One region of the Pelotomaculum isophthalicicum JI genome, then DNA from elsewhere that is predicted to be linked to it. Evidence: riboswitches for the same ligand, from Rfam matches in the RefSeq annotation. Region 1 holds a riboswitch; the other holds the start of a gene.
The links. Region 1 has a riboswitch for molybdenum cofactor ahead of L7E55_RS15920 (beta/alpha barrel domain-containing protein). Riboswitches for the same ligand answer to the same signal wherever they lie in the genome.
Positions count from the first base shown of each region.

Region 1 (7,491 bases):
ATTTTGCACTAACAATGTAATATTGAAAGACAAAGGCAAGCCATATAAATGGGAGCATTATAATCCGCTGCACGGAAGAAACTATATGATAGAAGACATAGCTATCAGGTGGCCGGACGGACGCGATGTGAGGTTTGAGTTTGCCGTAGACATTACGAACCACAAGAAAGTGGAAGAAGCTATCCGGCGCAGGCTGGAATTTATGGATATCGTTAAAAGGATTTCTTCCCGTTTTGTAGGTGTCTCCAACATAGACGAAGCTATTAATGATTCTCTCGCGGATATAGGGATAATCAGCGGAGCAGGACGTGCCTACTTGTTTTACATGAGCCAGGATGAAACAACAATGAGTAATACTCACGAATGGTGTAATGACGGGGTGCTTCCGCAGAAAGACACGCTTCAAAATGTTCCGAACATAACGTTACCCTGGTGGATGGAAAAGTTGCACAAGGGTGAAGTCATTCATATAACAGACGTTTCCAAATTGCCGCGGGAAGCACAGGCTGAAAGAGACCTGCTGGAAAAACAGGATATAAAATCGTTAATCTCGCTCCCTCTGTATGTCAATGGAAAACTATCCGGATTCATAGGATTTGATAACGTTACTGGAACCGGTTCATGGAGTGATGATGACCTTGCGTTGCTGCGCGTATCTTCAGAAATTATCGGTAACGCATATGAACGAAAGCTCGTCGACGAAGCCCTTCGCGAATCAGAAAACAAATACAGAACCATTTTTGAAAATACAGGAACAGCGATAGTCATATTAGAAGAAGATAATACAATATCCCTCGTTAATAGTGAATTTGAACGATATACTGGATTTGGCAAAGAAGAAATCCAAGGTAAAAAAAGTTTGAATGAATTCTTAAGAGACTACTCCAGAGGGATAAAAAAGCACTTTCCTCTTGTTGACAATCTTCCACTAAACCTCGAATCACATTTAGTTGATAAAATGGGTAATACAAAAAACGTTATCATAAATATTACCCGGCTGCCGGGAACAAGTAAATACGTAGTTTCCCTATTAGACATCACAGAACAGAAACGCATTGAAAAGCAACTGAAATATCTAAGTTTCCATGACACACTTACAGGTTTGTACAACCGGGCTTTTTTTGAGGAAGAAATGCGACGCCTAGGGAACGAGCGGCACATGCCTATCAGTATAATCATGTGCGATGTAGATGGCCTCAAACTGGTTAACGATACTCTCGGACATCACGCTGGAGATGAATTACTTGTTTCAGCTTCCGGCATCATTAAAAAATGTTTTAGGAAGAGTGACATAGTGGCGCGGATCGGTGGCGACGAATTCGCGTTAATACTTCCTAATAGTAACAGGAACATAGCAGAAAAGGCATGCTGCAACATTCGCAATGCGCTGGCGAAATATAACGCGGCAAATACAAAAAACATTCTCAGCTTGTCGATTGGGTTCGCCGTGAAGGATGATCCCAGCGTCAGCATGGCTGAACTGTTTAAGGAAGCCGATAATAGCATGTACCGGGAAAAACTCCATCACAAGGAAAGTGCCCGGAATGCCATTGTACAAGCCCTTACGAAGGCGCTCGCAGCCAGGGACTTTATAACTGAAGGCCACGCTGAACGCCTGCGCAGCCTTGTTGCCAGCATGGCCGCGGCAATCGGTATCCCCGAGTATAAAATAGCCGACCTCCGCCTGCTTGCACAGTTCCACGACATAGGTAAAGTAGGTGTTTCCGACAGAATTCTTTTTAAGCCGGGACCTTTGACCCCTGAGGAACGCTCTGAAATTGAGCTGCATTGTTCGATAGGTCACCGGATCGCCCTGGCTGCTCCCGATTTAACCCCAATCGCCGATTGGATCCTGAAGCACCACGAATGGTGGAATGGAAAAGGATATCCTCTTGGGCTTAAAGAGCAAGAAATTCCGCTGGAGTGCCGCGTTTTAGCCATAGCTGACGCCTACGACGCCATGACCAGTGATCGTCCTTACCGGAAAGCTATCACCCATGAAGCGGCAGTTAAGGAACTTGAGAGATGCGCGGGTTCTCAATTCGATCCGGTTTTAACACCTAAATTCATTCGAGTCTTAGAGGATATCAGATCCTTTTAACAATTTTCGACAAAGCATCTACTATTATTAAATAAATAATTTAAATACTATCGCCCCTAAATATAAAAATTATTTATTTGTCTAATAAGCTAATGTTATTTATAATCCTTATGAAATAAATATTCATAAGGAGATGTGTATTATGGCAACTGACTACCGTCCGATGTGGGAATCCATCGGACTCGATCTGGAGGCTCACGACCAGCTTTGTACAAAAGATGACAACTAAATAATATTTGAGGTGAAGGTTTTCCAATGATTTCCATTCAATAGGTTGGCATCCCAATCATAAACTCACTCTTGATTTTACCGACCGCAGCCGCGCTCAATATATCCTGCAGCATGACGGCAGTGCCATGTGATCTCTTTACTAATAACCTTCACTTCCGAGATAACGGGACTGCTCATGTCGTATTATTGCTCGACAGCCACCGGAGTAACCATCGTTTTGTCTGCGGCGCTGTTTTACCCGGGTATACTTCTGTTAAAACCAAGGTTCGCTTGATTCCTGGTTTCGATTTTTTAAACCAAAATTAAGCAGAGATGTACTTTTATCACGAAATAACTGGCCTTGCAGGTACTAAAACTTGAAATTATGTAATAGTAGTACTTAATAATTCCCATGGGGATTATTACTATTGACTTTGATTTTTACTTTGTTAGTCTATAGCTGGCACAGCAAGGTTATCGCTGAACGATATTTGTTCCCATATCGACAGGCTTACCAAAATATATTGACGATGCAACTAAGCCATCTACACCTGTCTGGGCATATAGTTCTGCATTATTTTCATTTATGCCACCCGCTGCCAGGATAGTGATTCTATTATTTTTTGCTCTGATTAGCTCAACTGCTTTTTTTAATTCAACAGGCGATATTTTATCAAATTGCAGGCCATCTACTCCTGTCTGGCATAGTAATAAAGCATCATCAATTGTCTCAACTTCCACGAGAAATTTTTTTTCACAGGTATAGTACTTACCTCTTAATCTTTTTACTGGACAACGAGAAAAATAAAAAGCTAACCTTGGCAAAGGATAGCTATATCATTAATTGAACATCAATGCCCTCCTTTCCAAAAGGGAGGTACAAAAGTTTCCTTATGTACCCATTAGCCGACAACCATATCACAAGACTTAGGTAGTAGGCTCGGTGAGCAAATATTTATTCAGTTGGGTTATCTCTCTAAGAACTAATAATTCCTACTGTTATAAATATATACATAAAAACCGGTAAGCTTTCTAGATTAGCATTTACAGTAAAAATGCCGTTAGAGCAAGAATCCTGCGTATTTGAATTATTAATTATAAATGATCATGCTCGCTACAGCCGTGATTACAACCTATAGAACTGGTGACCAGTTGTCCACTTAAATAATCAGAAGTAACTTTTTCAGCATCTCCTGAAGCACCTGTAATAACTTCCAACCCCACTGACCTCAGCGCATCGGCCATAGGGGGTCCCATACCACCAGCAATTATTACTCCTACTCCTTCCCTTATAAATAAGTTTGCCAATCCACCATGATTATGCTGGAGATCACTACTTGAAATTATTTTCTTTTCGCCAATTTTACCTTCCTCAACATTAAAAATAACAAATTCTTGACTGATGCCAAAGTGCTCGTTTATTCTACCCCGGTTATACGGCATCGCTATTTTCATTTCTTCAACCCCTTCATTTTATTTTAGAAATTGATTTTGTACCAATCATTTGCATTACATACTGGACATCTTGTGCGACGGCAACAAATGATATCTTGCCAATGGTGACCACAATTTTTACAGATTAGCTCGTATTTGGCAAGGCTGAAATTCCCGCCGGTTACCCTTAGTGCAGAACCATTAACCAGCGCTTCGGCAATTTTTTTCCTGGCAGTAGTAATTATTCTGTAAAACGTCGGCCTTGAAACAGCCATCTTTTGTGCACATTCTTCATATTCTAATTCTTTTAAATCTCTAAGCCGTATTGCTTCTAATTCTTCAATCGTTAGATGTATTTCAACAAGTTCAGTCATTGGTATTCCGGAAGGTTTAAAATAAGTAACCTGTGGTAATTGTTCAACTCTTCTGCATTTTGGTGGTCGTGGCATTATTACACCCCGCAGGTCAATCTATTTTTTCCATACCTTCTCGTAAATACTGATGAGCCAGATCAACATAAAGCTGCTTAACCCATGTCCAAAATTCCACATCTCTGGGTTCAGTATTTCTTATTATACGGGCCGGGTTGCCAGCCACAACGACTTTTTCTGGTATGCTTTGTTTATTCTTCACTACACATCCTTCGGCAACGATGGCCCAGGAACCTACTATGGCATTTAGACTTAAAATTGAGCCCATACCGATTAACGCATAGTCTCCAATTTCGTCGGCATGAATTATCGCTCCGTGCCCCAAGGTGACACTTTTACCGATCCGGCAAGTACCACCAGGGGGAGCATGAATCACTGTGCCCTCCTCTACAGCGGTGCCAGGACCAATTTCAATAGTCCCGTAATCACCTCTAATAACAGTACCGTGGCCTACATAGCAGTTCTCACTAATTCTAACGTCGCCAATGACCATAGCCAATTCACTCACGTAACTTCCCGCGCCAACTATTGGTGTTCTACCTGAAAACCGATACAGTGACATATACACCCTCCAAGTAATTATGAAATACTTTATATAGAACAACTTCAAAGATAGTAAAGCTAACAAATTTCGTTTTTTATTCATCTAATTGTTGATATGCTTCAATCATAATGGCACATTCTAAACGTTTTTTTTGCATTGCACAAAACAATTCCTCTGGCTTCATAATATCTCCGCTTGCATAATAAGAATTTGCATGGCAACCACCTGAACAGTAAAGTTTTGCCCAGCAATCACGGCATTCTTCTTTAGTTAATATGCTAGTCTTTCTAAATCTTTCACATAGCGCATCGTTCTTTATACCTGTATCAAGGTTGCCTATTATGAATTCATGCTTCCCAACAAACTGGTGGCAAGGATAAAAGTCCCCCTCTGGTGTAACGGCGAGGTATTCAGTGCCTGCACCGCAAGCTGCAATTCTTTTATACAAACAAGGACCTTTATAGATATCTACGTTAAAGTGATAAAACCTAAATGGCTTTCCTCCCTCCTTTATATTTTTTATATACGCATAGGCAAGCTGTTCATATTCATTAAGAATTTCCTGAATATGCTCTCTGCGGATGTGAAAATCCTCCCCTTTACCCACAACAGGTTCCATCGATATCTCTCCAAATCCAAGATCGGCAAGATGCAGCACATCCTTTGAAAAATCCGTATTTTTGGAAGTAAATGTGCCTCGGATAAAGTAGCTTTTGTTATTTCTTGAACGAACTAAATTCAAAGCATCAGCAAGTATTCTATCATATGTACCCTTGCCTGCGGCATCATACCTTATCGCATCATGAACTTCTTTCCGACCATCAAGGCTAATAACTACATTATCCATATTTGCATTGATATAGTTTATTTTATCGTCGTCAAGAAGCGTGCCATTTGTAGTAATAGTAAAGTTTATATTCTTATCTGCAAGTTTTCCGACTTCTCTCCCATATTCCACTGTTTTTTTAACAACAGTGAAATTAAGCATCGGCTCGCCGCCGAAAAAATCTATCTCTACATTTTTTCTTTTTCCGGAGTTGCTAACGAGGAAATCCACTGCATTAAAGGCTATCTCCAGCGGCATTAATTTTTTTGCCACCTTGTAACTTCCCTTGGAAGCAAAACAATATTCGCACATGAGGTTGCAGTCATGGGCTACATGAAGGCACAAGGCTTTTAAGCCTTTATCAATGTTCATATTGTTTTGAACAGCGGCCTGCTCAATTTCAGGGGAGAATAGAATGCCTTTTTCTACAAGTGAGTTAATCTCCTCCCATGCTTCTCTAATGCTTTCTGCAGGGTATTTCCCCTGTAACTTTTGTACTGCTTGTTCACATGTAAACGGGTTCTTGAATTGCGCCAGCAATTCATACGCCACTCTGTCTAAAACATGGATACTTCCACAGTTACCATCTATAGCAATGTTAATTCCACCCATGGAGTAAACATGAACCATCAACAGCATCTCCAAATTCAATCATCTTTCAAGAACAATTTCATCTCCTACGGATAGGATATGGCAACGTTCTTTAAGAAAACGCTTAATTTCACAGATAGCTATCATTCCGGTACAATGCAGCGGAATAACAGTTTCAACCCCATAATTCAAAAAACTTCGGATGGTTAATTCAATTCTGATATCTGGAACACCCTCCAGGTGCATTCCACCAATTAAACCGGCGATCTTTTCGCCTGGGTACAACTTTTGCGCATATCTGAGACAGTTTACTACTCCTACGTGGCTACATCCCACAAAAATATAAATCCCTTTGTTCCCTTTCAAAACAAGGATTTGCTCGTCAATAAACATATCATGTGATATCTCGTCATTCTCATTGCGGACAAAAAAGTAATGGGGAACATCCTCAAAGGTAACACCCCTTGGGATCATTGGTGATACTACAGCCACGCTATTTATTTGTTTCGTTATTACTGTTGAATTTATTCTTCCGCTAAGTTTTTTCCGAACATCACTGCTCCATGGAACACCAATACTCCTTTTTTCGGTTTCCCCACCACTGATGAAAAACCTTTCATTGAAGGCCTTAGGATGTATGTATATTGGCGCTAAGGCGTTGAGTTTACAAAAGTCCGGTATCCCACCTGTATGATCATAATGACCATGACTAATGACCAGAGCATTTGCTTTTGTAAGATCCACACCAGATGTTTCGGCGTTCGAGGAAAAAACATCCGTTTGGCCTGTATCGAAGAGAATATTCCCGTCATCTGTTTCTATCCACACGGAAAGTCCGTGTTCTGCGAGCAATCCTCTTTTTTTTGCATAGTTGTCGCATAAGATATGGATTTTTATCATAACTCTTTTTATTCCCGGGTTTTAATCTTTACTTCAAGTAGAATATTGTTTTATTATGTTCAATTAACTCTAGCTCTCGTCTTCTTCGTCCGGCGGGTGAGTGATGAAATACTCACGCTCAAGAAGTTCGTGATACTCCTCTGGTATAGGTACTGTAAGCTGTGACGTAGTTTCATCACGAGCAACCAGTTTGCAGACCAAATCATAACTACCGTCCGGATTCTTGCGCGGCCGCCACCGTTTGAGCATGGTCTCTTCACGTTCCATGTGGTCTTTGACTACATTACTACACCAAGTGAAAAAGCTTTCTTGCTGGTCATTGAGGTACTCAACCATTACCTGATCCTCCGCGCAATTACTAAATCTTTTAGATGAATTATTTTTATTTGCTAATCATTCAAACCGATTGCTAGTTATCAAATCCTGGCTGATCATCCTACGTGGCCCGCCATCC
Region 1 is NZ_JAKOAV010000044.1:1,831-9,321, forward strand. It holds gene L7E55_RS15915 (diguanylate cyclase domain-containing protein) at 1-2,101, shown strand, start outside; gene L7E55_RS17815 (hypothetical protein) at 2,508-2,606, shown strand; gene L7E55_RS15920 (beta/alpha barrel domain-containing protein) at 2,786-3,136, opposite strand; molybdenum cofactor riboswitch at 3,155-3,269, opposite strand; gene L7E55_RS15925 (NifB/NifX family molybdenum-iron cluster-binding protein) at 3,407-3,766, opposite strand; gene L7E55_RS15930 (DUF134 domain-containing protein) at 3,790-4,194, opposite strand; gene L7E55_RS15935 (gamma carbonic anhydrase family protein) at 4,211-4,738, opposite strand; gene scfB (thioether cross-link-forming SCIFF peptide maturase) at 4,815-6,176, opposite strand; gene L7E55_RS15945 (MBL fold metallo-hydrolase) at 6,198-7,037, opposite strand; gene L7E55_RS15950 (hypothetical protein) at 7,107-7,304, opposite strand; partial or broken gene L7E55_RS15955 (methylenetetrahydrofolate reductase C-terminal domain-containing protein) at 7,431-7,491, opposite strand, start outside.

Region 2 (7,491 bases), on a different contig from region 1:
CCGCGTCATATAAAGAAAACCTTTCTTGCAGCGCCAGACCGCTTTGCGGAACCATGCCGAAACCGCGCCACTGAACATCTACCGGCTTAAAATATTCTTTCATGATTTCTTTCGCTTTATTATTCCCTTCTTCCCGGACCAAGCGCGGGTAGCCGTTGACAGTTTCAGCCCGGCCGCTCACGATCTGCTTCAGCAACAAATAAGCCGCCTCCATCAGGTCGACCGGCTCAAATCCGGCAACAACAGCCGGCACATTAAACTTGGTTGAGACAAAATCGAAGGCCTTTCTCCCCGTTACCGTACAAACATGCCCCGGCAGAATCAACCCGTCAATTTTTAATTCCGGATCACTCAGCAAAATTTCCAGAACAGTGGGAACCGTTTTGTGAAACGATAAGACCGAGTAGTTTTTCAGATCCCGGCTTCTAGCCGCGGCAACGCTTAACGCGACGGCGGGCGCGGTAGTTTCGAAGCCGACCCCCAGGAAAACCACTTCATCCCGGGGATGTCCGGCGGCAAAGGTCACCGCCTCCGCCGGCGAATAAAATATTTCCACCCGCGCGCCGCGAGCCCGCTCCTGTTCAAGTGAGGAGTTTGTCCCCGGCACCCGCAGCATGTCCCCGAAAGTGCCGATAACCAGGTCATGTCTGGCGGCGGCAAGGGCGATAACTTTGTCTATGTCTCCCTGATCAGTGACACAAACCGGACAGCCCGGCCCGCTTCTCAGTTCCAGGCTGCCGGCCAGCAAGCTTCTCAAACCGCTCCTGGCAATCGCCATGGTATGCGTGCCGCAAACCTCCATAAATATAGCCGGCCGTCCCAACAGGCGGGCGGCTTCCCGGGCCAGGGGAACCAGCTTGGACAGAATTCTTTTGCCCAGCTCCGGGTCGCGCAGTTTATTGAGCATGCAATATCTCCTCCCATAGCTCCAGGGAGACTCGAGCATCCTCCATGTCGATTTTCCCAATCGCGTAGCCCGCGTGCACCATCAGATAATCCCCCGGAACGAGGTCCTCGTCAATTAAAGCGATACCCACTTTCTTACGCACGCCAAAGCTCTCCACCACCGCCCAACTCTCCGCCTGATTTACTTCCACCACTTTGCCCGGTATGCCTAAACACATCTTTTCCGCCACCTCCAGTGCGCAATCATGGCTTGCCCTAAGGCTATTCCGCCGTCATTGGCCGGCACCTGCCGGTGATACAACACTTCAAACCCGCGAGCGCTGAAATATTGTTTCGCGGTCCGGAACAGATACTGATTTTGCCACGTTCCGCCGCTCAAAGCTACCTTTTTTATGCCGGTAGCGCCGGATACCCGCTCAACCGCCTCACCGACCATACTCACCAGGGTCCGGTGAAACCTGGCGGATATCGACTGCACCGGCACTCCGGCCATTTTATCATCTATTATCGCCGCCAGCATCTGACCCGGCCAAATTATTCCTTCTCTTGTTTCGTAAGGGTAAGTTTGCATATCATCATTACCCGCTGTTTCCTGAATGGCTTCCCCCAACTCCACGGCCGCCTGTCCCTCATAGGTGTTTTCCCGGCATATGCCCAAAAGGGCGGATACGGCGTCAAAAAGCCGGCCGCAACCCGAGGATAGCGGTGAATTAAACCCGCCGGCCACCATTCTTTCAATAACATCAAGATTCTTCTCCGGAAAAATTAAACCGGCGGATCTTTTCCCTTCTTCGCCCAGAAAAGCCAGCAGGTAAGCCACCGCCGTGCGCCAAGGCTGGCGGATGGCCGCTTCGCCGCCGGGCAGGGGGACATAGGCCAAGTGAAACCGGCGTTGAAAATCATCATAGTTCCCGGTTAGAATCTCAAACCCCCACAGGTTGCCGTCCGTACCGTAGCCGGTACCGTCAAGAATCGCCCCGATCACTTCTTCGTTACCCAGGCCGTTTTCAGCCAGGCAACTGGCCAGATGGGCATGGTGGTGCTGCACCTCAAAATAAGCCCGCGCCGGAATTTGGCGGGCCACCCTGGCGGAAGCGTAGCCCGGATGAGCGTCATACGCCACAACTTCGGGGATCGCGTCAGTTAACTTTCGCAAATTGAAAAAGCTGGTTAAAAGATTTTCCTCTCCTTCCAGACTGTCAATCTCCCCAATATACTGGCTCATAAAGGCCTGATTTTTCTTGAGCAGGCAAAAGTTGTTCTTCATCTCCCCGCCGATCCCCAGAATGACCGGCTCATCCTCCCCGCGGGGCACCAGCACAGGATGCGGGACATAGCCCCGGGAGCGGCGGTAGATATGGGGTTCCCCGTCAACAACCTGGATCAGGGAATCATCGCAGCGGTTGACTATTTCCCTGTTGTGCTGGAGGAAGTAATCAGCGATGCCGCCAAGTTCGCCCGCCGCCCGGCTGTTATCTTTAACCAGGGGCAGGTTGCTGTAATTCCCGCTGGTCATTACCAGCATATCTAAAGGCCCGCTAAACAAGAGCAGGTGCAAAGGCGTGTACGGCAACATTACTCCCAAGGTTTTTAAACCGGGCGCGAGTTCTTCCGGCAAGCCCTCATTCAGCCTTGTCTGCAAGTGTTTTCTTAATATGATGATCGGCGCCAGGGGGGAAATTAATAATTCTTTCTCCTTTTCCCCGGCCACGCAGTACTTTTGAACGGTCTCCAGGTCCCGGCACATCACGGCAAAAGGCTTGGCGTCCCTCCCTTTGCGCCGGCGCAAAGCCTTCACAGCCTCTTTGTTCTTCGCGTCACAGGTCAGGTGATAGCCGCCGAGTCCCTTTAAAGCAAGAATTTTTCCATCTTGCAAGATGTTCCAGCAGGTTTCCAGCCAGTTTTCCTTCCCGGCCACATTTCTCCCGGCACTGTCAAGCACTTCCACATGCGGCCCGCAAACCGGGCAGGCTGTCGGCTGCGCGTGAAACCTTCGGTCCGCCGGGTCATGATACTCCCGGGCGCACTGGTCGCACATACAGAAAGAAGCCATGGAAGTTTTCGGCCGGTCATAGGGGATCTCATTAATAATAGTAAAGCGCGGGCCGCAATTTGTACAGTTGGTAAATGGATACTGATAATGCCGGTCTTTCCTGTCAATAATCTCTTTGGCGCAATCCGCGCATATGGCCACATCCGGAGGTACTAGCGCTTCTTTTTCATCACCCGGGTCGCTGGCTAAAATAACAAAAGAAGTATAGCCGGCCGGCGGCATCTTGCTTAACTGGTAGTCGCTGATTCTGGAAAGTTGAGGCGGGTTGTTTTTTAATTCACTTAAGAAACCGGCGACGTTGTTTTCTTCAGCCTCCGCCTCGATCACCACTCCCCGGCTGGAATTTAACACGCTGCCTTTGACCCCCCAGACTTGCGCGAGGTTATAAACAAAGGGGCGGAAACCCACCCCTTGCACAACGCCTTTGATCACGATACGGTAGCGTGAAACGGTCTTGCCACCCGGTTGAACCTGTCGTGTCACTGCCGCCAATCCTCCAAATCTACCCGAAAAGCATAATTTCCCAAACAATAAGATAGTATGTTGCGCTAGTAAAGTAAGCGCCATGCCATATTGAGCAAACTTATACTTTTAGGATTATTAATGATGTTCAGCTCGGTTCAATATTTATTGGATCAAGTCAGCTTTCACTATTCTTTCCAACTTAGCGGCAAAATCCGTTTTTAGCAATTCACGCGGGTCTCCAAGAGCATCTTCGAGGTTATCATCAAACAATATTGAGCCGAGAAAGGGAACCTTGCAGCTACTCAACTCTTCCTTTACGGTAGAGTGTTCTTTTCGCCGCATGTTTTCAAGCACACCGGCGACAGGGACCCCAAGCTCTTTTAATACCTGCAGCTCTTTTTTCGCCACTGCCAAGGCTACCCGCGACTGGGTGGTGACAACAAGAAACTCTACTCTTTTAATCAAACGAATAATGTCCAGGGCCGGATCACCAGTACCGGGCGGCATGTCGATTATTAAAAAATCCAATTCATTCCACCTGGTTATCGCGAGCATTTCAATAATCGCGTTGGAAACCTCGCCACCCCGCAATGGGACAGGATTATAGCCGGCAAAATAAGTGATCGACATAAACCTGACGCCTAGAACTTCCGGCGGGATAATTCCTTTGTCCTCTTCCGGAAAAACTCCTTCAATGCCCAGGATCACATGGTCGGAAGGCCCGCAGAAATCCAAATCCAGCAGGCCGGTCCGAAAACCCTGTTTTGTTAAGATCAACGCCAGGGTGGAAGCAGTCAAGCTCTTGCCGATACCCCCCTTGCCTCCTGATACGGCAATTATTCTTTGGACATTTTCAAACCTTTTATCGATGATGTTTAGCCTGGGGTCCATTACCTCTCCCCTTTGATATAATCTATCCAAACCCCGCGCCCCTTGGCAATTTCAAAATCAGGACTGCCGCAGCGGGGGCACCTTATATAAATATGCGCAACTTCCGGGATAAAGTGGATTGCCTCCGATTCCTCTTCCGGCAACTTGCCGGCGGCCTCCCGAAAATTCCACTCATTCCGGCAAACTTTGCATTTTAAAGTACTCTCATCTATTTCAATATCTATCCTGTTCATATCCAGCGGTATGCTGGACAATGGCAGGACATTTTCCAGGGCAAACTTAAATATATCCAGATCTATCTGCTGCAATTCACCCACTTTGACTTTGACCATGGTTATATCTTTAAGCCTTTCTTTATCAGCCTCTTCATTAACAGTAAATACTATTGATTCCGCCAGCGCCCATTCATGCACTTTAACACACCCTTGTAATTGCGTTTACGTTAAATCATATTATAACCTGTAGGGCTGTATCCGTAAAGGATACAGCCCTTTTTCCCAAAAAAACTATTACTTGCCCAGATCCTGTTCATTTTTCCCCGCGTCAGGGAAGAACAACGGCTCACCGTATTTATCTTTGCCAAACTCCCCGATTAGTTTTTGGGTATCCGGATTAATCATAAAATCAACAAACGCCTTAGCGCCGTCTTTATTAACCTTGCTGAATTTCTCCGGATTGACCTGCATTACATGGTAAATATTCAGGAGCGACTTGTCGCCCTGCGCCAGTATATCCAGTTTGAGATTCTTTTGTTGCGCCAGGTAAGTTCCTCTGTCAGTCAAGGTATACCCCTGTTTCTCATTGGCGATGTTTAAAGTCGCGCCCATACCTGTGCCGCTCTGCTGATACCAGCTGCCTTCCGGCTTAATTCCGGTGCTAGTCCAAATTTCTTTTTCTTTCTTGTTGGTTCCCGAATCATCGCCGCGGGATACAAAGATGCTCTTTGTACCGGCTATTTTTTTGAATGCATCGACGGCATTGCTTCCTTTAATGCCTGCCGGGTCGCCGGCGGGACCGACGATGATAAAGTCGTTGTGCATGACCAGTTTGTAGTTTATACCCACACCACTGTCAACAAGTTTCACTTCATCTTTCGGCGCGTGGACCAGAAGAACATCTGCTTCCCCTTTTTCACCCATAGTCAGAGCCTGTCCGGTTCCGACAGCAATAGTCTTTACCTTATACCCGGTTTTCTGCTCGAACACCGGAACTAACGTGTCAAGCAGCCCGGTATCCTGAGTGCTGGTTGTGGTGGCTAAAATCATATCTTTATTTTGAACCTGCGCGGCTTGTTGTTGTGCCGGTTGGCTGCCGCATCCCTGCAATACACCCAAAACAAAAATTAAAAGCATTACCAGCAACGGAGCAACAAATTTTTTTGTCTTCACACAAATCTCCCCTTTTAATTATTAATTTTGCTAAGGTTTATTCCGCGACTGCGATATTCCGCCCTCCCTTCACTCAAATTCGAAAAAAAGCTTGACCATTCTACACAACATACGAGCGTAAAAACCATGATTTTAAAAAAATAAAACTTTGTCCCATGTTGAAGGAACAAAGCGGAAATAAATAGAGCCCTCTTCTCCTTTCCACAATGGGAGGTGCATTCGTTTCCAAACGCGCCCTGACGGCCAGGCACCCATACTTGGGCTTAGGTTGTCTGGCTCGGAGATATTTTTTTAAAAACAAATAAGTTAATTCGCCCATTATTGCCAGATTCCTGCTACAAACTGTTAATACATATTAACAAATTAAATCATCGCAACATAAACATACATTGTAGGATGAAATATCCATGGAAAGGAGTGAATTCAAAATTGTTAGAGAGACTTCAAGCCAATAAAGGCAAAAAAATTGTTCTTGAACTATCCAACGGAAGAATACTTAATGGCACTGTAATAGCAACCGACCAGAAATGTGTACGTCTTGAAACCGATAGTGGCGTTGGGACCATCCCTGTTGATAGAGTCCAAATTATCTGGGAACCGGTAAAACGTTCTCTGACCGAAGAAAATATGGAGGTATTGGCACAAAAGTTTCGGGATAGCTATAATGATCCCATGGGGCAACAGGGAAGCGATCCACAAGCAGAAATTGCCTGTACCGGCTTTCCGGCTTTCACCTGCAGTCAGAGTTATATCTGCAGGCCACCGGATCTCTGTTCGTTTTCATTTGCCTGTCCGGGTAGATACGTTCCCGGTCCCCCCTCAACTGGCGGTGGATGCCCGATATTCCTCTGCGGCCCATTTCAGTTCGGGCAGCCTTGCGGACCTTTCCAATTCGGCTGCAGACCATTCACATTCGCATGCGGACCCTTCCAGTTCGGGCAACCTTGCAGACCATTCACATTCGCATGCGGACCCTTCCAATTCGGCGGTTCACAGTGCGGCACACTAGGCGGCTTCGCCTGCCCGGGTCAGCAGTTTATTGGTTTAGTGGGATCTCCAGGAGACGCGGGAGCACCGGTGAAGCCACCAGGCATGGTATCCGAAATAGCTCAGGAGACCCATATGCCACCTATGGATTTCTAAATTTAGTTCTATTGTTTATTAAAGAGCCTCCGGGCTCTTTTTATATTAAGCTGCTATTTAATGCTAAAAATAATCCCCTAGTGTTTCAGTTCAGTCAGCTCGCTCCGGTCGATGGCACGGGGCGGTTCTTCAAACCAACCGTTTTCTATCATGATATTCAAACTGTCCTCGGCAAAACTAGCTGCTTCTGCAATAATACGGGTGTATTTTGCGGCAAGGTCATGTCTCATACTTCCGCCATTGATGAGGCATAATTCCCGTATCAGAATATTTTCTTTCTTTAAGGTTGAGCCAAATGATTCAATAAATTTGTCAGCCATATTAATACCGCGGACCATAATGGAACGCACCTTCTCCGAACTGGCTACCTGTTTAAAACCTGTCAGCAAGTACTTGCCTATGATATTATTAAACAGATTAAAGTAGAGGTGTTCTACTTCCCGCGCCAGTAGAGGACGACGTTCTCCCAAAAAACCGGTTAAGAATGACTGATTTTTTACAAAATCTTTTACGCTTGCGGTAATTATATAAGGTAGCCGGATGGCGAGACCTTTAGCCAACATTATATCCGTGCATTTATCCCAGTAGCGCATGGTTGAAATACAGCACTGGTGATAAAAGGCGCGGATGGCAGGCCGGGTGGAC
Region 2 is NZ_JAKOAV010000030.1:33,586-41,076, forward strand. It holds gene hypD (hydrogenase formation protein HypD) at 1-907, opposite strand, end outside; gene L7E55_RS13860 (HypC/HybG/HupF family hydrogenase formation chaperone) at 897-1,124, opposite strand; gene hypF (carbamoyltransferase HypF) at 1,115-3,442, opposite strand; gene L7E55_RS13870 (P-loop NTPase) at 3,587-4,345, opposite strand; gene hypA (hydrogenase nickel incorporation protein HypA) at 4,315-4,728, opposite strand; gene L7E55_RS13880 (ABC transporter substrate-binding protein) at 4,825-5,667, opposite strand; molybdenum cofactor riboswitch at 5,882-5,998, opposite strand; gene L7E55_RS13885 (LSm family protein) at 6,133-6,846, shown strand; gene L7E55_RS13890 (DUF3231 family protein) at 6,924-7,439, opposite strand.
Region 2: another riboswitch for molybdenum cofactor. It lies ahead of L7E55_RS13880 (ABC transporter substrate-binding protein); the one in region 1 lies ahead of L7E55_RS15920 (beta/alpha barrel domain-containing protein).